DNA from 4 places in the Lysinibacillus sp. GW823-FHT06C08 genome. Region 2 is predicted to be linked to each of the others. Evidence: riboswitches for the same ligand, from Rfam matches in the RefSeq annotation. Region 2 holds a riboswitch; each other region holds the start of a gene.

Region 1 (4,475 bases), 1.3 Mb from region 2:
CAGGGAGTGGCTGATTTACGCGGGCTTGCTCCGAGAGAACGTGTAGGTCTAATTATTGATCATTGTGCTCACCCTGACTATCGTGAGCAGCTATGGCAATATTTTAACGACGCTAATGAGGCAACTGGTGGACATCATACGCCACATGATCTTGAAAAAGCGCTGTCATGGCATGTCAATTACGCAAAAAGTGGGACAATGAAAGACCCAGCTTTATCAAAATAGAATTCTAATAAAAAGGCCTTGAAGGACAGCTGCTCCCTCAAGGCCTTTTGTTGTATAAGTTTATCTAAGACGATTAGAGTTTAAAGTAGGCCAATCCATTTCCAATAAGTTGCAGAGAACAGCAAAATTAGGAGGAAGCCGAGAATCGTTAGTGGGATACCTGATTTCAGGAAATCCTTTGTTGTAAACGCTCCTGTACCATAGGCAAGCATATTTTGTGGTGCACTAATTGGTAATAGGAAACCAAAGCTAATAACAAATTGTTGTACAATAACAAAACCAACCTGATCAACATTAGCTGTTAATGTGGAAGCTAACACGATAAACACTGGTATAAGTGCAGAGGCTAAGCTTGTTGCACTAGCAAAACCTAAATGAATAAGAATATTAAATAATGTTACGATAGCAATCGTAGCAAGAATTGGCATAGTATCTAGACCGAGTGAACCAAAAACTTTATCTGATAACCATGATGCACCTTTTGTATTCAGCAAAATAGTTCCGAGCATAATACCTACTGCAAAGACAATGATTGTTCCCCAAGGGATATGAGGTTCAACTTCCTTCCATGAATAAACGCCGATTTTAGGCATTAGTAGTACAGCAATGGCGATAATTGTAACCGTTGTTGTATCAAATGGATGGAGCTTGCCTTCCGTTGCCCAGAAAAATAGTAAAACTAATGATGTAACGATCAACCGAATCTCAGGTGCTTTTAACGGCCCAAGCTCTGCCAATTGTTTCTTGATGACTTCTTTACCACCATCAATATTGCTCGTCTCAGGCTTAATAAGCGTAATCATAATGAAAAATAAGGCTACTGACATAATAATCGAGAATGGGGCAGCATAAAGTAACCAAGCACCCCATGAAATATTCACATTAAATTGCTCTTGGATGAAATTCAAAGCAACCATATTTTGCGCTGCCGCAGTTTTAATACCGATATTCCAAATGGAGACGGCTTGTACAGAAGTAATAACGAGTAAAGCAGCAAGTCGACTATCACGTGGTAAACCGAATGCTGCGACCATTCCAAGAAGAATAGGGACTACTGCGCCAGCACGTGCAGTAGCTGAAGGAACAAAAAATGCAAGGGCAATTGAAACTAATATTGCACCGAAAACAATGGCTTTTGTTTTTGTTCCTACAAGTGAAAGAATCCAAAGAGCAAGTCGTTTATGCAAATTGGTAATTTGCATGGCTGCTGCTAGAAAAAGAGCCGCTGCTACTAGGGCCACGGCAGAGTTACTAAAACCACTTAATGATAGTTTTAAGGCGCTAGCAGTACCTAGTTGTGTTGTTGGATCATCCATGGATGGTGCAAGTCCTAGTAAAACAGTGACGAGTGCGATAATCATTGCAGAGCTAACAGGATATGAAACGGCCTCTGTTACCCACAGGATAACCGCGAAAGCTAAAATGGCTAAAGCGCGCTGTCCAGCTACAGGTAGCTCACCGTTATTAGGTAAAAAAATAATGATAATTAATAAAGCAAAAGCCAACCCAATCCATAAAGGCTTTAAATTACGCTTCGTTGTTGTTTGTTTAGGTGAAGACATATTTTCTCATCCCTTCTACGTCTACGTAAAAATGACGGTTATTATCCATAACATCGGCCAGTATAATGTTTTTTTAAGATAAGAATTCGTCCATTTGTTGTATAGAATGAAAAGAAGCAAAATATGTCTGTTTTACAGCTTTAATAGTAATTAAAGAGATAATTTATGGTCGTAAAAAATACAAATATCTCCTAAAAAATATTATTTCTTTTTCTTGAAGGCAGAAGTAACTTTAGGCTCGGTTCCATTGATTAAACGTTGAATATTTTCAATGTGCAAAATAATAGCAATAGCAAAAAGTAGAATGGTAATAATGGTCGGGCCAAGCCCAGGAATCCATAAATAAGTAGCGGTACAAAAAACGAGGTAAAACTCTAATACCCCAACAATTAAATAGTTCGTTGCAAAAGATAAAATAATAAATAGAATAAGTGCAAATAAACCAATCTTCCAATCAACCGCAAGTAAAATTCCAATGATAGAGGCAGTCCCTTTTCCACCATTGAAGCCCATATAAAAAGGGAAATTATGCCCCAAAATAACCCCTGCAGCTATCAAATAGGTGAGGAGCCATGTTTGTTCTGCTGTTAAATGTGTTGCATCTGTTAAATAAAAATGTGCACCGACGATGGCTACGACGCCTTTGCCAATATCGATAAGAGCTACTAAAACGCCATATTTCCAGCCGAGTGAAAGCGTAGCATTAGAGGCACCAGCATTGCCATGGCCAGCTTTTTTTAAATCAACCCCGGATAAAAATTGTGCCACTTTAGAGCCGTGAATACAGCCAATCAAATAGCCAACAACTAGAAAACAGATCACGGCTTTTACCATAAAAATACTCCTTTCAAATTTTTTTTAAAATAGTGTATGCGTTCTTACTACGTAAAAGAGCAGACAGAAGTTTCGGAAAAAATAAAATTTAGATGTTGACAGAAAAAAACTCTATGCTTATACTTTGTAACAACGATGGAAATTGAATCTCATACTCTTATCAAGAGCGGCGGAGGGATAGGCCCTATGATGCCCGGCAACCAGTAGGTGATGAACTTACTAAGGTGCTAATTCCTACAGATTCTTACTTGGATCTGGCAGATAAGGGGAGGAAAACTTGCAACCGCAACCCTCTTCTTAGCTGAAGAGGGTTTTTGTTTTCTACAGAAAAATCCTCCTCATCTCCGGTACCATCGTAAAAAAATAACCAAATGGAGGTACACAATGACAAATTTTAAACCAGAAACACTGCTGTTACATGGCGGTCAAGAACCAGACCCAGTGACGGGTTCTAGAACAGTTCCTGTTTACCGTTCAACTGCTTTCGTTTTTAAAGACACTGCTCATGCGCAACGTCTTTTTGCCTTAGAGGAAGCGGGAAACATTTACACGCGAATTACGAATCCGACAGTGGATGTTTTTGAAAAGCGTGTGGCTTTATTAGAAGGTGGGACGGCAGCAGTAGCACTTTCATCTGGTGCAGCAGCTATTGCATTTTCTATATTAAATCTAGCTGGAGCAGGAGATGAAATTGTAGCAGCCAGTTCTTTATATGGTGGTACGTATAATTTATTCGCTAATACATTACCAAACTATGGTATTAAAACGATTTTTGTAGATGAAACAAACCCAGAGAATTTTAAGGCTGCCATTACTGATAAAACAAAAGCTGTCTTCGCAGAAGTTTACGGTAATCCAAGCTTAAAGGTTTTAGATATTGAAGCTGTAGCTAAGATTGCACATGACAACAGCTTACCATTAATTATCGATAGTACATTTGCTTCTCCTTATGGTTCTACACCAATTGACTACGGTGCAGATGTGGTAGTTCACTCAGCAACTAAATGGATAGGTGGCCATGGGACAACTCTAGGCGGTGTTGTTGTAGACGCTGGTAAGTTTGATTGGACTAGTGGGCGATTCCCAGGCTTTACAGAGCCGGATGCTTCTTACCATGGTTTACGCTATGGAATAGATACAGCTTCTGCAGCATTTGCTACAAAGCTGCGTGTACAGCTGTTACGTGATTTTGGACCAACGTTAAGTGCAGATGCAGCTTTCAATCTATTACAAGGTTTAGAGACGCTTCATTTGCGTATCCCTAAACACAATGAAAATGCTTTAGCTGTGGCTGAATATTTACGTAACCACCCATCTGTGGAGTATGTAAATTATAATGGCCTGGAAGATTTTCCAACACATGAGTTGGCGAAAAAGTATTTAAAAAATGGCTTCGGCTCAGTGCTTACATTTGGCATTAAAGGTGGACGTGAAGCAGGACGAAAGCTTATTGATCATGTAAAGCTGTTTTCACATGTGGCAAATGTAGGGGATGCTAAGTCGCTAATTATCCATCCAGCATCTACTACACACCAACAATTATCAGCAGATGAACTAATTCAAGCTGGCGTAACCGAATCGCTCATTCGCTTATCAATCGGTTTAGAGGCAGTGGAGGACATCATTGCAGATTTAGAGCAGGCTATTACTCAGGCAACAGCAACAACTGAACAAACAGTAGAAGCGTAATATAGAGACAGGCGAGTGTTGTAGCGTTTACGTATTTTCTCATTCGAATAGCCTCATTTGGTATACGTCAAACGTTGCTACATTAACCAATTACCTCATCCGGTAATTATCAGAACCTTTTAAAAAATAATACCGAGTAATTTTATATGTATTATTGACTTTGTT
Region 2 (4,475 bases):
CCTTTGCGTCCTCACCTTGAGCTGTAATTTTTAATGGGTCTATCTTCGCTTTGTAGCGGCCATACTGCTCAAGTGCATCCTCTGGAATACCTGCAGCATTGGCAATTTCCGTAATAGGTTTGATCACTGCTTGACTCGCGATTTCTAAATCTGTTAATGGTTGATTTTTCGTTGTCATTTGGCATCCTACTTTCTATGTTGTTCATTTCCATTATAGTCTTAATTGTGAAAAAAAAGAAAGTCAGATATGCTAGCATTCCGACAATCAATTGACATTTTTGTTCAATTCATGTATGTTCTAAGAGAAAATGCATTTTTTTCACATTTTCTCATTGATAGCACGACTTCTTTAACTTTATCTTACTTTCAAGCGCATTGGAGGCGAATGCTTATGCAACATGGGATCGTAAAGTGGTTCAATAATGAAAAGGGTTATGGCTTTATTGAATGTGATGATGGAGAAGATGTATTTGTACATTTTACGGGCATCCAGGAGGAAGGCTTCCGTACACTTGAAGAAGGTCAAAAGGTTTCATTTGATGTTGTGGAAGGCAATCGCGGCCCGCAAGCATCAAATGTTGTAAAATTATAAGCTAGAATATAGTAAGTGGATGAAGTATTTGAAAATGGCTCAATCCACTTTTTGCATGTTTGCACATAAAAATCCACTTCAACGATTGAAGTGGATTTTTAATTTATTTATTAATCCAATAAAAAGCACCTGGACACACTAATGTTTCCTTTGTTCGGTGTGGATCCTTTAATGTTACACCGATTGGCCCTTCTTTTAAATGACCGAGCGTCATGCTAGATGCTGAGGCTTCCTCATAAAAATCCAAGCGCATATTCGCTAGCTGTAGAGACATAAACTGCTCATGCTGCTCAAACTCGGGTAGTTGTAATACTTTCTGCCAAAGCTGCACCGTCTCCTCCACATCCTTGACAAAAAACTGAATGGATTCCATTGTAATGGCTTGTTTTTCATCAATCGCGCCACTAGCCTTTAATTGAGCCAAACGCTCCTCATCTCCATCTGCCCATTCAATTAAGAAAGGAAAATCCACTGAAAGGCCAGGTCTGCCAAAATGCAATAGCTTCCATTCGATTATCGTGCCGTCTGGTCTTGTGCGGCTACAAGCATCGGGACCATATACTTCATAGCCCAATGCACGCAATCGTTGACCATCGTCTTCAATATTTTTGGTGCGCAAGGCAATTCGTGAAAATCCTTGGCGCTCACGATCACGTTTAAACGTATAATGTAGGGAATATGGGTACAGGGCCGCTTGCTCAAATAAATCACGATCATAAATAGCGATTTGTTCAATATAGCTTAAGCCAAAATAACTTAGCGTATTGTAAGTCCCCCACATCGTGTGTTGACCACCGTTCACTGTATGGACATTTCGTTTATTGAAGAAAACCTTTATATTTTCCGGTGATTCTACTTGATGTACCAGATGATCAAAATATAAAGTCATGGCAATTCCCCTTTCTTTCCCCCATTAGCTTTACCTGGATGTGTAATTGATTTAATATTTACTTAAGAAAAGGAGTTACTATATGGTATGAAAAAAGTGCAATTTACCTACTAACTCCGTTAACTAATTTATTACTAACTATAAAGAGGTGATTTGAATGACAGATCATGTTGCTGCTTTTAAATTGGCATTAGGTAACTATCCTACAGGTGTAACAGTTGTTACAGCTTGTCATGAAACGAATCCAATTGGCTTAACCGTCAATTCTTTTGCATCTGTTTCTATTGATCCACTACTTATTTTATGGTCACTTGATAAAAAATCTCAGCTCCATCCTTACTTTATGAGTGCGGAAAAATTCGCTGTCAATATTTTAGCAAGTGATCAAGAGCAATTATGTACATTATTTGCAAGTAAAGTCCCAGATCGCTTTGCTCAAGCAAAATGGTCTACTTCTTCTTTAGGACTACCGATTTTACATGATACAGCAGCTATTTTACAATGTAAATCCTTTCAGCAAATAGATGCAGGTGATCATACTATTTTTATTGGCCAGGTGCTAGATATTACAAACTCTCAAAAGGAGCCCCTTCTCTATCATCGCCGTCATATCGGTCAGATTCCAAAAAGCTTCTATAGCTAATTGCCATAAAAAAAGGGCCACTTGTAAGCAACGGAAACCATGCTTATTGGTGGCCTTTTCACATCGTTCAACTGAAATGATCCTTTATTTCTTCTGAGGAAATCTCTGCTTTTCAAGCCTATTAATTTGAACAATTACACCATCCTGAATCGTAATATGCACTTCACCAAATTCAAGATTTTGAATGGCCTTTGCAATAGCCTCTAATTTCTTATCTTCTACCTTTGCCGACTGAGCCATACGATACACCCCTTCTTTTTCATCCTTGTTGTACAAAAGAGGCCAATGCATCAAACTGATTGATAGCCCCTCCTATCTCTCAGATACATCGGTTGGAAGTGGCACCTATGTTTCGGTTGCCGAGGCTTCATTGGGCCAAGTCCCTCCACCTATCTTGATAAGAGTACTGCGTTTCTTGAAAATAATTCTATAATTCTGTAATAAGATTGTCAATATAAAATATTAGAAAACCTAGCTGAATACTTTGTAATGATTATTTTAGATTAGAAAACTATCTATATCTAAAGTATTTTATGCCTAATCAACGAGAAATAGATGGCAATCCATTAATTTATTACGAACTCCATTTCCTCATCAAGAATTCAAGGGGACCTCGACGATGTTTAGCTCTCCACCAGACAGAAACAAGCACACATCCTACAAAGTAACAGCAGGCATATAGCATGGAAAAGGTAAGCGTCTGATTCTCCAACTTTTGGCAAACAATTAATATTCCAATCCCAATAAAAACATGGCCGACATAATGCGTTAAAGACAATTGTCCCGTAAAGATCAAAGCTTCAATTACTTTATTTTTACATGTCTCAACAAGATAGATGGAGCCCACGATAAGGACAATTGCCGACGCTGAGTTAGATAGAACATACATCATATTCGGTGGAATCGGTCCCGTATCAAATAAATACAATGCACTCTCTACATCTAATAAATGGATCGTTGTCATCTTAATAAATATCGTTGAAAAAGTCTCCGTCATTATGACTAGCAATAAGCCCATCACCAATAAGATTTTTCGTAATGAACGATTAGTTAAATCTAATGTGCCGATTACCATGCCAATTAGAAAGAAACAAATCCAGGGAAATAGTGGATGATAGCCATTAAACATCAAATTTCTTATAAATCCTGCCGGTGTCCAAAAATCAAGATACTCTAGTAATACATATGTTGGATGCCACCCAGCGAAGTAATTAAATTGAATTTGGAGCCATTGTGAAAGGATGAGGATGACACCGATTATGAACATCATCATTTTCTTGGATTGGGCAATCAAACATGCGGCAACAAACATATACACGCCATAATAATGTAAGATATCTCCTGTCCAGCCTACTGCATATAGGACTATTCCTATCACGAATAACAAAAACGACCTCTTCCACAAAGTAAGTCGATTCTTACGAAGAAGTATTGGGTCCTTAGTCTCTCTAGCCTGACGAGTCATTAAAGCTGTTCCTATTCCTGCTAGCATGACAAATACGGCCGAGGCACGCCCCTCAAATAGATTTTGTAAGGCCATCAACCATGTTGAACCATTCGTTGTAGAACCCGTTATGACTCCAAAATTGACAATGAACATACCAAACATGGCGAGAGCTCTTGCAAAATCAAGACCTTCAATGCGCCGATTATCATCTCTTATTGCCATCTTCGCCTCCTTGGATAACACTATGCACAGCCTCCTTCCAAATAGCTCTGTAGTCCAATTGGTTACCTGTTAACATGAAATTACCGATATTATCATAGACCAAGGCTAGCATCTGTGCCTTTGCTTCTATAGTGGGAGTATCCTCTAGAACCCCTAGCTCCACGCCATATTGTAGGACTTCCACAAAGCTTGTTAAAAAGCTGGTTTCTAGCTCTACTAATTGTTTCTTATAGCTTTCATCGCGAGCTGCTAATAGTACATATTGGTTAAATATTTTATTAAAATAAGGATCCTTGCCCTGCGCCTCAATAGACTTATAGCCCAGCTCGAGTACTTCCTCCTTGAAATTAACGCGAGAAAGCTCTTTATAATCCACAGCGACATCTTGTTGAATTACTTTATACAGTTCATCAAATAAGTAAGTGATTAATTGATCCTTTGATTGAAAATAATAATAAATGGCTGGTTTTGATATACCGACCTCTGCAGCAATCATGGCTAAGCTTGTTTTTTCAAACCCTTTTTCTGCAAACATCACATAAGCAACTTCTATAATCTTTTGAAAAGTTTGTTCCTTATTCCCCATCATCATTCTCCTTTTTTACCGACCGTTAAGTAAATATTAAATGATACTCCTCTTTTAGACAAGAAAAAACTGTGTAGAAATATTTCTCTACACAGT
Region 3 (4,475 bases), on a different contig from region 2:
GCTGGGTTAATTAAATGAACAGTCCAAGCACCACATAATGATCCAATGAAGGCGAGAGGGAAATATTTCAGGACAGATCGAATTTCAAGCTGACCAGAACGGTAAAAGGAAATGGACGATGTGAGTGAGCCCATCGCGCCAGCTAATTTATTGGTTGCTACTGCAGCGGCGGGATTTAAGCCAACAAACAATAAGGCTGGTAAGGAAATTAAACCACCACCTCCAACGACAGAATCGATAAATGCTGCCAAAAATCCAAAGGAAATCAATAGTATTAAAATATGTACATCCACATCAAAAACCATGCTTACACCTCTTTTTTTATTAGTTACTACTGAAATAGTAACTAATTTATTCGATGCTGTAAAGCCTAATTTTTTCATTGGCAAATGTTCACAACAGTAGCCTATAATAAAAATATGGAGGGATGATATGAATGAATTAATCGCCCAATTAAAAGAACTGGGATTGACAGAATATGAGGCAAAGGCCTATACAGCACTCGTACAAAATAGTCATGTCAGTGCCTACCAAGTTAGCAAAAACTCTGGGATACCAAGAGCTAGAATCTATGACATATTAAATGGTCTTGTTGAGAAGGGATTCGTACTGAAAGAGGAAACGGCGGATCAAACGACTTATTCTTCCATTCCTGTCGAGATGTTTTTGCAGCAAGTTCAACAGCGGTGGCAATCGAATTTTACGTCGATTAGTGATCAATTAGAAAAACTAGAAACGAAAGAACAAGAAACGGAACCTAAAGTGTTAATGCTAAAAGGGAAGCAGACAATCATCAATTATTGTCAAACCTTATTAAAAAAAGCAGAGACAAAAGTCATCCTATCGATGTGGGAAGATATGTACGATGCCTTACGCGAGGATATCGAAGGGGTATCACAGCATGTGGAGGTGCATGGCATTACCTTATATGTCGGGGAACATCTGGCATCTATCGATCAGCACAGAGCCACACACTATACGAGAAAGACTTCTACACCCCATTGGTTTATTTTATCGGTTGATGGACATGAAATGATTTATGGTCACTCGCCGTCAAACCAGGAAACCGCTTTTATAACGAATGATCCTGTGCATATTTATTTATTAGAGGATTATGTTTGGCATGATGTTCTTATCAATCGACTAGTGAAGCGTGATGATAAAGAGCTTGAGGACTGGATTGCTAAAGAACGTAAAGCATTTTTCTTAGAGTAGCTATAAGGGAAGGGGAGCATCTTGAAAAAATGGATGTTGCCAGTATTGTTTTATGTATTATGGATTGGCGGATGTGATTCTGCACCGCTGCTAGTTCCACCTAAGATTCAGGAGCTAACCATCGTTCCTGACCATATCCAACAGCATATTATAGCTCAAGAAAGAATTCAGTTATTGTATGAAGATGACATGACGTACTATCTTGTCATGTTTTCGAAAGGAAATGTGCTAGCAAGTGTGGCAGCAAATGAAGATCGGTTAGTCATTCATTTCAAGGAAGGAAGCGAGCAAAAGAAAGAAGCTCAACCGTATGTCTATGCCATCAATAAAAACCCGAAGCTGACGATTATTGAGCTATATATTAACGGCAAAAGCATGGCGATAGATCGCATGACTATGATGTAATAAAAAAACCGAAATCCCTAAAAAAGAGATTTCGGTTTTTGTTGATATTAATAAAATACTTTATCTACATTGTATTTGGAGCGGAACGTATTAATCGCATATGTTTCATAAATTTCACGTTCCATAGGATCTTCTACTTCATAGACTTCAATTTTAAAGACCTCGTCACGATAGTTTTTCAACGGAGATACATTGTCTTCAAAATGTTTTTTAATGCGTTGACGAATTTTACGTGCTTTGCCGACAAATAATAGCTCATTCTTTTCATTATAGAATAAGAAAATGCCGCCTTTATCACGTGTGATTTTGTGGAAGTCGATGAAACCAAAGTATGGTGTAATTGGGACATCACCTGGTTTTACATCTTGTTCGCGTTGGCGAATGACTACATCTGGTTTTGGAAATTCAATATTAATCAAAGTATTCACGTTCCTCTCTATTACTAAAGATATATGGTAACATAATAGCGGCATGTTTACCATAAAATTTCATGTAGAATAACCATATACAGCAAGCTTAGTGTTTATCAAATGATTGGAGAACATGCATAGGAATAACAAAATATTCTATGAATTATTGATATTCTAACTAGTCCATGTTACAATTCAAGATAATTAAATAATCTTATCAAGAGAAGCAGAGGGATTTGGCCCGATGACGCTTCAGCAACCTCTAACAAATGTTAGAAAGGTGCTAATTCCAGCAAAGGTTTTTCCTTTGAGAGATAAGAGTGAACGTGAAAAAAATCCTTCTCATTCTATCTCATATGGAATGTGGAGGATTTTTTAATTTTTTCGAAAAAGGAGCAAAAAAAGAGAGGGGAACGCAAGATGCCAATTAATATTCCGAAAAATTTACCTGCTGGAGAACATTTACGTGAGGAAAAAATCTTCGTAATGGAAGAGGACCGTGCGAGAACACAGCAAATACGTCCATTAAATATATTAATCTTAAATTTGATGCCTGAAAAAGAAAAAACTGAGCTACAATTACTACGATTACTAGGAAATACACCATTACAGGTGAATATTACTTTTTTAAACACAGCTACTCATGAATCTAAAAATGTCAGTAAGTCTCATTTACAATTATTCTACACAACGTTTAACCAAATTCGTCATCGACGCTATGATGGTATGATCATTACGGGTGCGCCAGTAGAAAAAATGCCATTTGAAGAGGTTAACTATTGGCAGGAAATTGCTGAAATTATGGATTGGTCAAAAAAGAATGTGACATCCGTGCTACATATATGTTGGGGGGCACAGGCTGCTTTATATCATCATTATGGGATTGGAAAGGTCGAGCTTTCTGCTAAATGCTCCGGCGTTTATTCTCATGTGATTACTGATTTAACAGTAGATTTAGTACGAGGCTTTAGTGATTTATTTACAGCCCCTCATTCTCGCTATACATCTGTCTCGATTGACGAGGTTCGCAATCATCCAGACTTACGCTTATTATCCTATTCAGAGGATGCAGGTGTATTTATCGTGCAATCCAAAGATAATAAAAACATTATGATTACTGGTCATTTAGAATATGATGCGACAACATTAGCCGATGAATACAGTCGCGATGTTGCCAAGGGCATCCATATAGACGTTCCAGTAAACTACTTCCCAAATGATGATCCAGCAAAGGCACCGATGAATACATGGCGTGCCCATACGCATTTATTGTTCTCCAACTGGTTGAACTACTACGTATACCAAGAGACACCATATGAATGGGATTTTGTGGACGAAATTGAATATCATATTTAAATAACACTAAAAAGTCTAATTTCTTCGCTAAGCAGCTTGAAGGAATTAGACTTTGTTATTCTAGATTTTTCTTGTCAGAACTCGTTTTATCTGGTGGCGCCTGGTCGTCCTGTTTGGATGTAGCGTTGCCCGCTTCAGAATTGTCTTGAGTAGAGACTGGATTATCTGTTTTTTTCTGATTGGAAACTGTATTATCTGGTGTCGCCTGATTGTCTTGCTTGGAAGCCATAGTCGCAGGTTTAGCCTGATTAACTTGAGTGGTACCTGTATTAGTATCGTTCGCCTGATTATCCTGATTGGAATCTGTATTAACAGGTTTTGTCTGATTATCCTGATTGGAATCCGTATTAACAGGTTTTGTCTGATTATCCTGATTGGAATCCGTATTAACAGGTTTCGTCTGATTCTCCTGATTGAAATCCATATTATCAGGTTTCGTCTGATTGCCTTGATTAGAAACCGCATTACTCGCATCAGTCATTTGCCCCTGATTAGAATCCGCATGACCCATTTCAGTCGAATTACCTTGTGATTTTCGGTTACGAATAACAGCTACAATGAGTAGAAGTATGGGTAATAATATGGTGCAAACAAATGCATAAATTGGCCAAATCTCATCATTATAAATGTTGGAATGGACGATGTCTGGGTGAACAATTTGCGAAAGTCCGACCATAATAATACCCATTGGTAGGATAAGTGGACGGTGATCCTTCAATTTCATAATTTGTGCAATCCCGACAACAGTTGTATAGAAGTACATAAACGTTCGAATAAAAATGGATACAATCCACATAAAAGCCATGATAATTTCAATGCGCTGTAAAAAATTTCCGATAGAGATTCTTTGTGCTAGGGCATAGCTAGGGAAAGTTCGCGAAGCCGTGTTGGCTGGCCCTAATACTAAAATAGATAGAGTAATCAATGTTACTAGAACAAATCCACCGAGAAGCATGCCTATGTAAAATCCTTTCTTTGAGGATTGCTGGACATTGACACTAGCAGGGTAAATCATTAATAACATAACTAACGAAAAAGAGAAGACACTTACAAAGCGGATGATACTATATAAGATGGATGTTTTGGATG
Region 4 (4,475 bases), on a different contig from region 2:
ATGTTGGAAGTAATTTGCATCTAATTCTTTTGATTCTAAATCTTGGTTTGGTAGCACATAGTCTGTATATGTTTCTACTTTAAGGTCAATACCTTTCTCAGCTAAAATCGGTTTTGCTTTATCCAAAATTACTGCATGCGGTGTATTAGAAGCTCCCACTGTTAAAGTAACGTTTTCTTTACTATCTGTTTTATCACCAGATGCTGAATTTGCATCCTCTTTATTATCAGTACCGCAAGCTGCTAAAGCTAGTACAAGTATTGATAAAAATAATCCTGTTAATAACTTTTTCATTTATGACACTCCCTTTATTTTGATGAAAATATGTTAGCGGCAAGAACCGGAATAACCTCAGTTTTATTAACGTTTATCAATTTTTTCTGTAATGAAATCACCAATCCATTGGATAATAAAGACGACTACTAAGATCAAAATAGTTGCCATTAATGTCACATCTTGGCGATTTCTTTGGAACCCGTCTAGGAAGGCTAAGTTCCCAAGACCTCCTGCACCGATTATCCCTGCCATTGCTGTATATCCAACAAGTGCTACAGCCGTAACCGTAATACCCGAAATTAGTGCTGGTAATGATTCAGGGATTAGAACTTTCCAAATAATTGTGGATGTTTTTGCCCCCATTGAACGAGCTGCTTCAATGACACCTTTATCAATCTCACGTAACGCAATTAATACCATACGTGCATAGAATGGAGCCGCACCGATAATTAAAGCAGGTAAAGCAGCATTAGCTCCACGGATTGTACCTAGTAAAAGCTTAGTGAATGGAATTAATAAAATAATTAACACGATAAATGGGATAGAGCGGAAAATGTTAACGAGTGACCCTGTTAAAAAGCTAACAATTTTATTAGCCCATAACTGATTGGGACTTGTTAAAAATAGGACGATTCCAATAGCTAACCCAAGAATAAATGTAATAACTGTAGAAATGGCCGTCATATATAATGTTTCATACGTAGCCTGCCACATGCTATCCCAGTCTACATTCGGAAAGAGATTAGTTAGCATCTGCAATCACCTCCGTTTGTACTTCCACTGTATTTAAATAGCTTAAGGCTTCAGTCACATTTGCTTTCGACCCATCAATTTGGACTATGAGGGTACCATATGCACCATTTTTCGTTTGTGAAATATTTCCGTGTACGATGCTTACTTCCACATCGAATTGCTTCACTAGATGTGAAATAACTGGCTGTTCTGTTTTTTCACCAACAAAAATCAATTTGACAAGTTGTCCAGTTGGATAATTTGCTTTGATTTGTTCTACTGTATCCTGTGTTTCCTTTGTATTTGTAATTTGGGCTACAAATTTCTTAGTAATGGCTGCCTGAGGTGCCTGGAAAACTTGCAATACTTCCCCACGCTCTACAATTTCGCCTGCCTCCATCACTGCTACACGATGACAAATCTTGCGAATGACATGCATTTCATGAGTAATGAGGACAATCGTTAACCCTAACCGTTCATTAATATCTACCAGTAAATCAAGAATGGCATCTGTTGTCTCTGGGTCTAGTGCAGATGTTGCCTCATCACATAGTAAAACCTCTGGATTATTTGCTAATGCACGTGCAATCCCTACTCGTTGCTTTTGTCCACCAGACAGCTGCGATGGATATGCTTGATCGCGTCCTTCTAAGCCAACAAGTGCTATCAATTCCTTCACCCGTGCCTCACGTTGAGCTTTTGATACACCTGCAATTTCTAATGGGAAGGCAATGTTTTCTGCAACTGTTCGTGACCAAAGTAGGTTAAAATGTTGAAAAATCATACTAACCTTTTGTCTAGCTGCTCTAAGCTTTTGACCCTTAATCGAAGAAAATTCTTGATTGTTCACCGTTACTGTTCCTGCTGTTGGTTTCTCTAAACCATTAAGTAAACGAATCATCGTACTTTTACCAGCGCCACTATAGCCGATAATGCCAAAAATTTCACCCTTATTAATAGTAAGGTTAACATCTTTGACTGCCGTTAATTCGCCATTTGCTGTTTTGTATTTCTTCGTTATATTTTGAAGCTGTATCATAGCGAATACTCCTTTTCTTATATAAAAAAACCCCTCCACTTATAGACAAGTAGAAGGGGTCACGTATTATACGTTGAACCGTTCTCTCATCTTTCAAAGAAAAAATCTTTGAGTGATTTGGCACCTTTTCACTATGTGATGGTTGCCGGGCTTCATAGGGCACTTCCCTCCGCCGCTCTTTATAAGAGTTCGATATATTTAATGTTTTAGTAATATATTTGTTACTTTACCACGCTAATAAAGTTCAGTCAATTGATTTTTTTAACAATTCGTACAAAAATGGTACGGATTGAAAAGCATAAATCTTTTCTGTCACTTTGCCGCCATCACACACAAGTAAACATGGGACGCTTTCAATTTGATGTTCAATAGCAATTTGCTCCAAAAAATTAATATTTGCTTTCCCTAGTTTTAGGTGAGGTAATAGTTGTTCTACAATTGACATCATTTTCGATGCCACTGCACAAGTACCACACATCGGTGTATATAAATAAAACGCAGCTTTTTCTCCCGACTGTAAAGCCCACTCCCACTGCTCTTTTGACCATTCTTCCATTTAGTTCACGCAACCTTATAAAATATATTCATTATGGATGGAGAAATGCGCACGCAGTAAAATCATTGCTAACACTTTTCTTGGTGTCGTTTCTACTTCCTTATATGTCGGCATTGTACGTAAATGCTCCGCTTCCGGATAATGTCTGTCCATTAAAGCGCGTAGCTTATCGCCTGAAGTATCAGCATCAAAAAAAGTAAATAGCTCGCAGCCCTCATAGGGGTCTATTAGCTCCTCTAATTGATGCACTCCAATTGTTCCATTCGTACATAGTATTGTAACATTCTCGTTCAAAATCGGCTCAATTTGTAGCTTATCTGAACGTCCTTCTACTATCAAGCATTTCCCATCGAACATTACGCCACCTCCATTTAGACATATCCACTTATACATTATTATATAATAAAAAACGCCGGTAGTTTCCGACGTTTTTTGATTATGGCTTGTCTTATTCTGCAGTCATCTCTTCGTATTGTTCTGCTGTCATAAGTTTATCAACTTCTGATGCATCAGCAGGCTCTACGACGATCATCCATGCTTTTTCATATGGTGATTCATTAACGAATTCTGGGCTATCTTCTAAATCTGCATTTACTTCCACTACAGTACCTGAGATTGGTGCATATAATTCAGAAACAGTTTTTACTGATTCTACGCTACCGAATGGATCATCAGTTTTGATTTCATCGCCAACTTGTGGAAGTTCAACGAAAACGATATCTCCTAATTCAGATTGTGCGAAGTGCGTAATACCAATACGTACTTTTCCATCTTCTACTTTTACCCATTCATGCTCTTCAGAGTAACGTAAGTCTTTCGGTGTGCTCATGCAAAAAACCCCTCCATAATTATGTAATATATTCACTTTCAGTGTGCCATACTTCTCCTATAAAAACAAGGATAAAAACGGTTATAACCAAGCTTGCTCAAAATCGGATTCTTTAAACCCTAAAGTTACTTTTTTTCCATCTGTTACGATGGGACGTTTTATTAACATACCATCCGTAGCAAGTAGCTTAAGCTGTTCTTCCTCAGTCATATCAGCTAGCTTGTCCTTCAAACCAAGGTCACGATACTTCATGCCAGAAGTATTAAAAAACTTCTTCAAAGGTAGTCCACTTGCTTGCCATAAAGCTGTTATTTCATCCTTTGTTGGTGGCTGCTCTACGATATGTACCTCTTCATAGGAAACGTCATGATCATTTAACCACTTTTGTGCTTTTTTACATGTTGTACATTTTGGATAATGGAAAAATTGAATCGTCATAAAAATGCTCCTCTGCTGTCTTTTTCTGTAGTATACCATCATAATCATTTAGAATGGTGGATCTTCGCTCATTTTCGTAAGTCTATCCATCGGTTCTGTATTTTTATCCGTTACTTTCATAAATTTATCTGGAATAAAAAAACTAGCTACCCATTTACGGATAGCTAGCGTTTTTCATACGATTAAACGATATATTTTTCTGCTTCAATTAATTTCACAGATGCTTCACGTTTCTTCGTAATTAGGTTGTATGGATTATTACGTGTTAATTTACGTAATGCAGATAAAGTCATACGTGCTGCATCGCCATCTGCGGAAGCAAGAATTGTATCTTTTGCTTCTTTTTCGATTTCAGCAAATGCTTCTTGGCAGAAAATTTGAGTGTATAGCAATTTTTGATGTGCTTTTTCAACGCCATCACGAGCAATCGCTTTTTCTGTACGTAATACAGCTGATTCCATTGCAAATAATTGATTAGCGATATTGGCAATATTCACTAAAACTTCTTGTTCTTGATCTAACTTCGCACCAAAGCGTTGTGCTGCTAAGCCTGCCGCTAATACAGCAATCTTCTTGGCATTTTTCACTAAGTATTTTTCCTGAGC

The links. A riboswitch is a leader RNA that binds a small molecule or an ion and turns the genes downstream of it on or off. The one in region 2 is predicted to bind S-adenosylmethionine.
Region 1: another riboswitch for S-adenosylmethionine. It lies ahead of AC1Q6O_RS00580 (O-acetylhomoserine aminocarboxypropyltransferase/cysteine synthase family protein); the one in region 2 lies ahead of AC1Q6O_RS06740 (YezD family protein).
Region 3: another riboswitch for S-adenosylmethionine. It lies ahead of metA (homoserine O-acetyltransferase MetA); the one in region 2 lies ahead of AC1Q6O_RS06740 (YezD family protein).
Region 4: another riboswitch for S-adenosylmethionine. It lies ahead of AC1Q6O_RS16855 (methionine ABC transporter ATP-binding protein); the one in region 2 lies ahead of AC1Q6O_RS06740 (YezD family protein).

What each region holds. Positions count from the first base shown of each region.
Region 1 covers NZ_JBXAHN010000001.1:111,809-116,283, forward strand. The annotation lists gene scpC (succinyl-CoA:acetate CoA-transferase ScpC) at 1-225, shown strand, start outside; gene AC1Q6O_RS00570 (DASS family sodium-coupled anion symporter) at 306-1,787, opposite strand; gene AC1Q6O_RS00575 (glycerol-3-phosphate acyltransferase) at 1,989-2,621, opposite strand; SAM riboswitch class I at 2,776-2,889, shown strand; gene AC1Q6O_RS00580 (O-acetylhomoserine aminocarboxypropyltransferase/cysteine synthase family protein) at 3,006-4,310, shown strand.
Region 2 covers NZ_JBXAHN010000001.1:1,434,142-1,438,616, reverse strand. The annotation lists gene AC1Q6O_RS06760 (formate--tetrahydrofolate ligase) at 1-178, opposite strand, end outside; gene AC1Q6O_RS06755 (cold-shock protein) at 392-592, shown strand; gene AC1Q6O_RS06750 (VOC family protein) at 696-1,481, opposite strand; gene AC1Q6O_RS06745 (flavin reductase family protein) at 1,639-2,124, shown strand; gene AC1Q6O_RS06740 (YezD family protein) at 2,209-2,400, opposite strand; SAM riboswitch class I at 2,434-2,528, opposite strand; gene AC1Q6O_RS06735 (DUF418 domain-containing protein) at 2,699-3,793, opposite strand; gene AC1Q6O_RS06730 (TetR/AcrR family transcriptional regulator) at 3,777-4,385, opposite strand.
Region 3 covers NZ_JBXAHN010000008.1:150,504-154,978, forward strand. The annotation lists gene AC1Q6O_RS17880 (TSUP family transporter) at 1-305, opposite strand, end outside; gene AC1Q6O_RS17885 (TrmB family transcriptional regulator) at 433-1,215, shown strand; gene AC1Q6O_RS17890 (hypothetical protein) at 1,237-1,620, shown strand; gene AC1Q6O_RS17895 (nucleotide excision repair endonuclease) at 1,668-2,039, opposite strand; SAM riboswitch class I at 2,242-2,351, shown strand; gene metA (homoserine O-acetyltransferase MetA) at 2,451-3,386, shown strand; gene AC1Q6O_RS17905 (GerAB/ArcD/ProY family transporter) at 3,442-4,475, opposite strand, start outside.
Region 4 covers NZ_JBXAHN010000007.1:211,972-216,446, reverse strand. The annotation lists gene AC1Q6O_RS16865 (MetQ/NlpA family ABC transporter substrate-binding protein) at 1-294, opposite strand, end outside; gene AC1Q6O_RS16860 (methionine ABC transporter permease) at 361-1,029, opposite strand; gene AC1Q6O_RS16855 (methionine ABC transporter ATP-binding protein) at 1,019-2,047, opposite strand; SAM riboswitch class I at 2,131-2,235, opposite strand; gene AC1Q6O_RS16850 (thioredoxin family protein) at 2,292-2,603, opposite strand; gene AC1Q6O_RS16845 (toprim domain-containing protein) at 2,619-2,960, opposite strand; gene gcvH (glycine cleavage system protein GcvH) at 3,052-3,432, opposite strand; gene AC1Q6O_RS16835 (arsenate reductase family protein) at 3,514-3,870, opposite strand; gene AC1Q6O_RS16830 (acyl-CoA dehydrogenase FadE) at 4,053-4,475, opposite strand, start outside.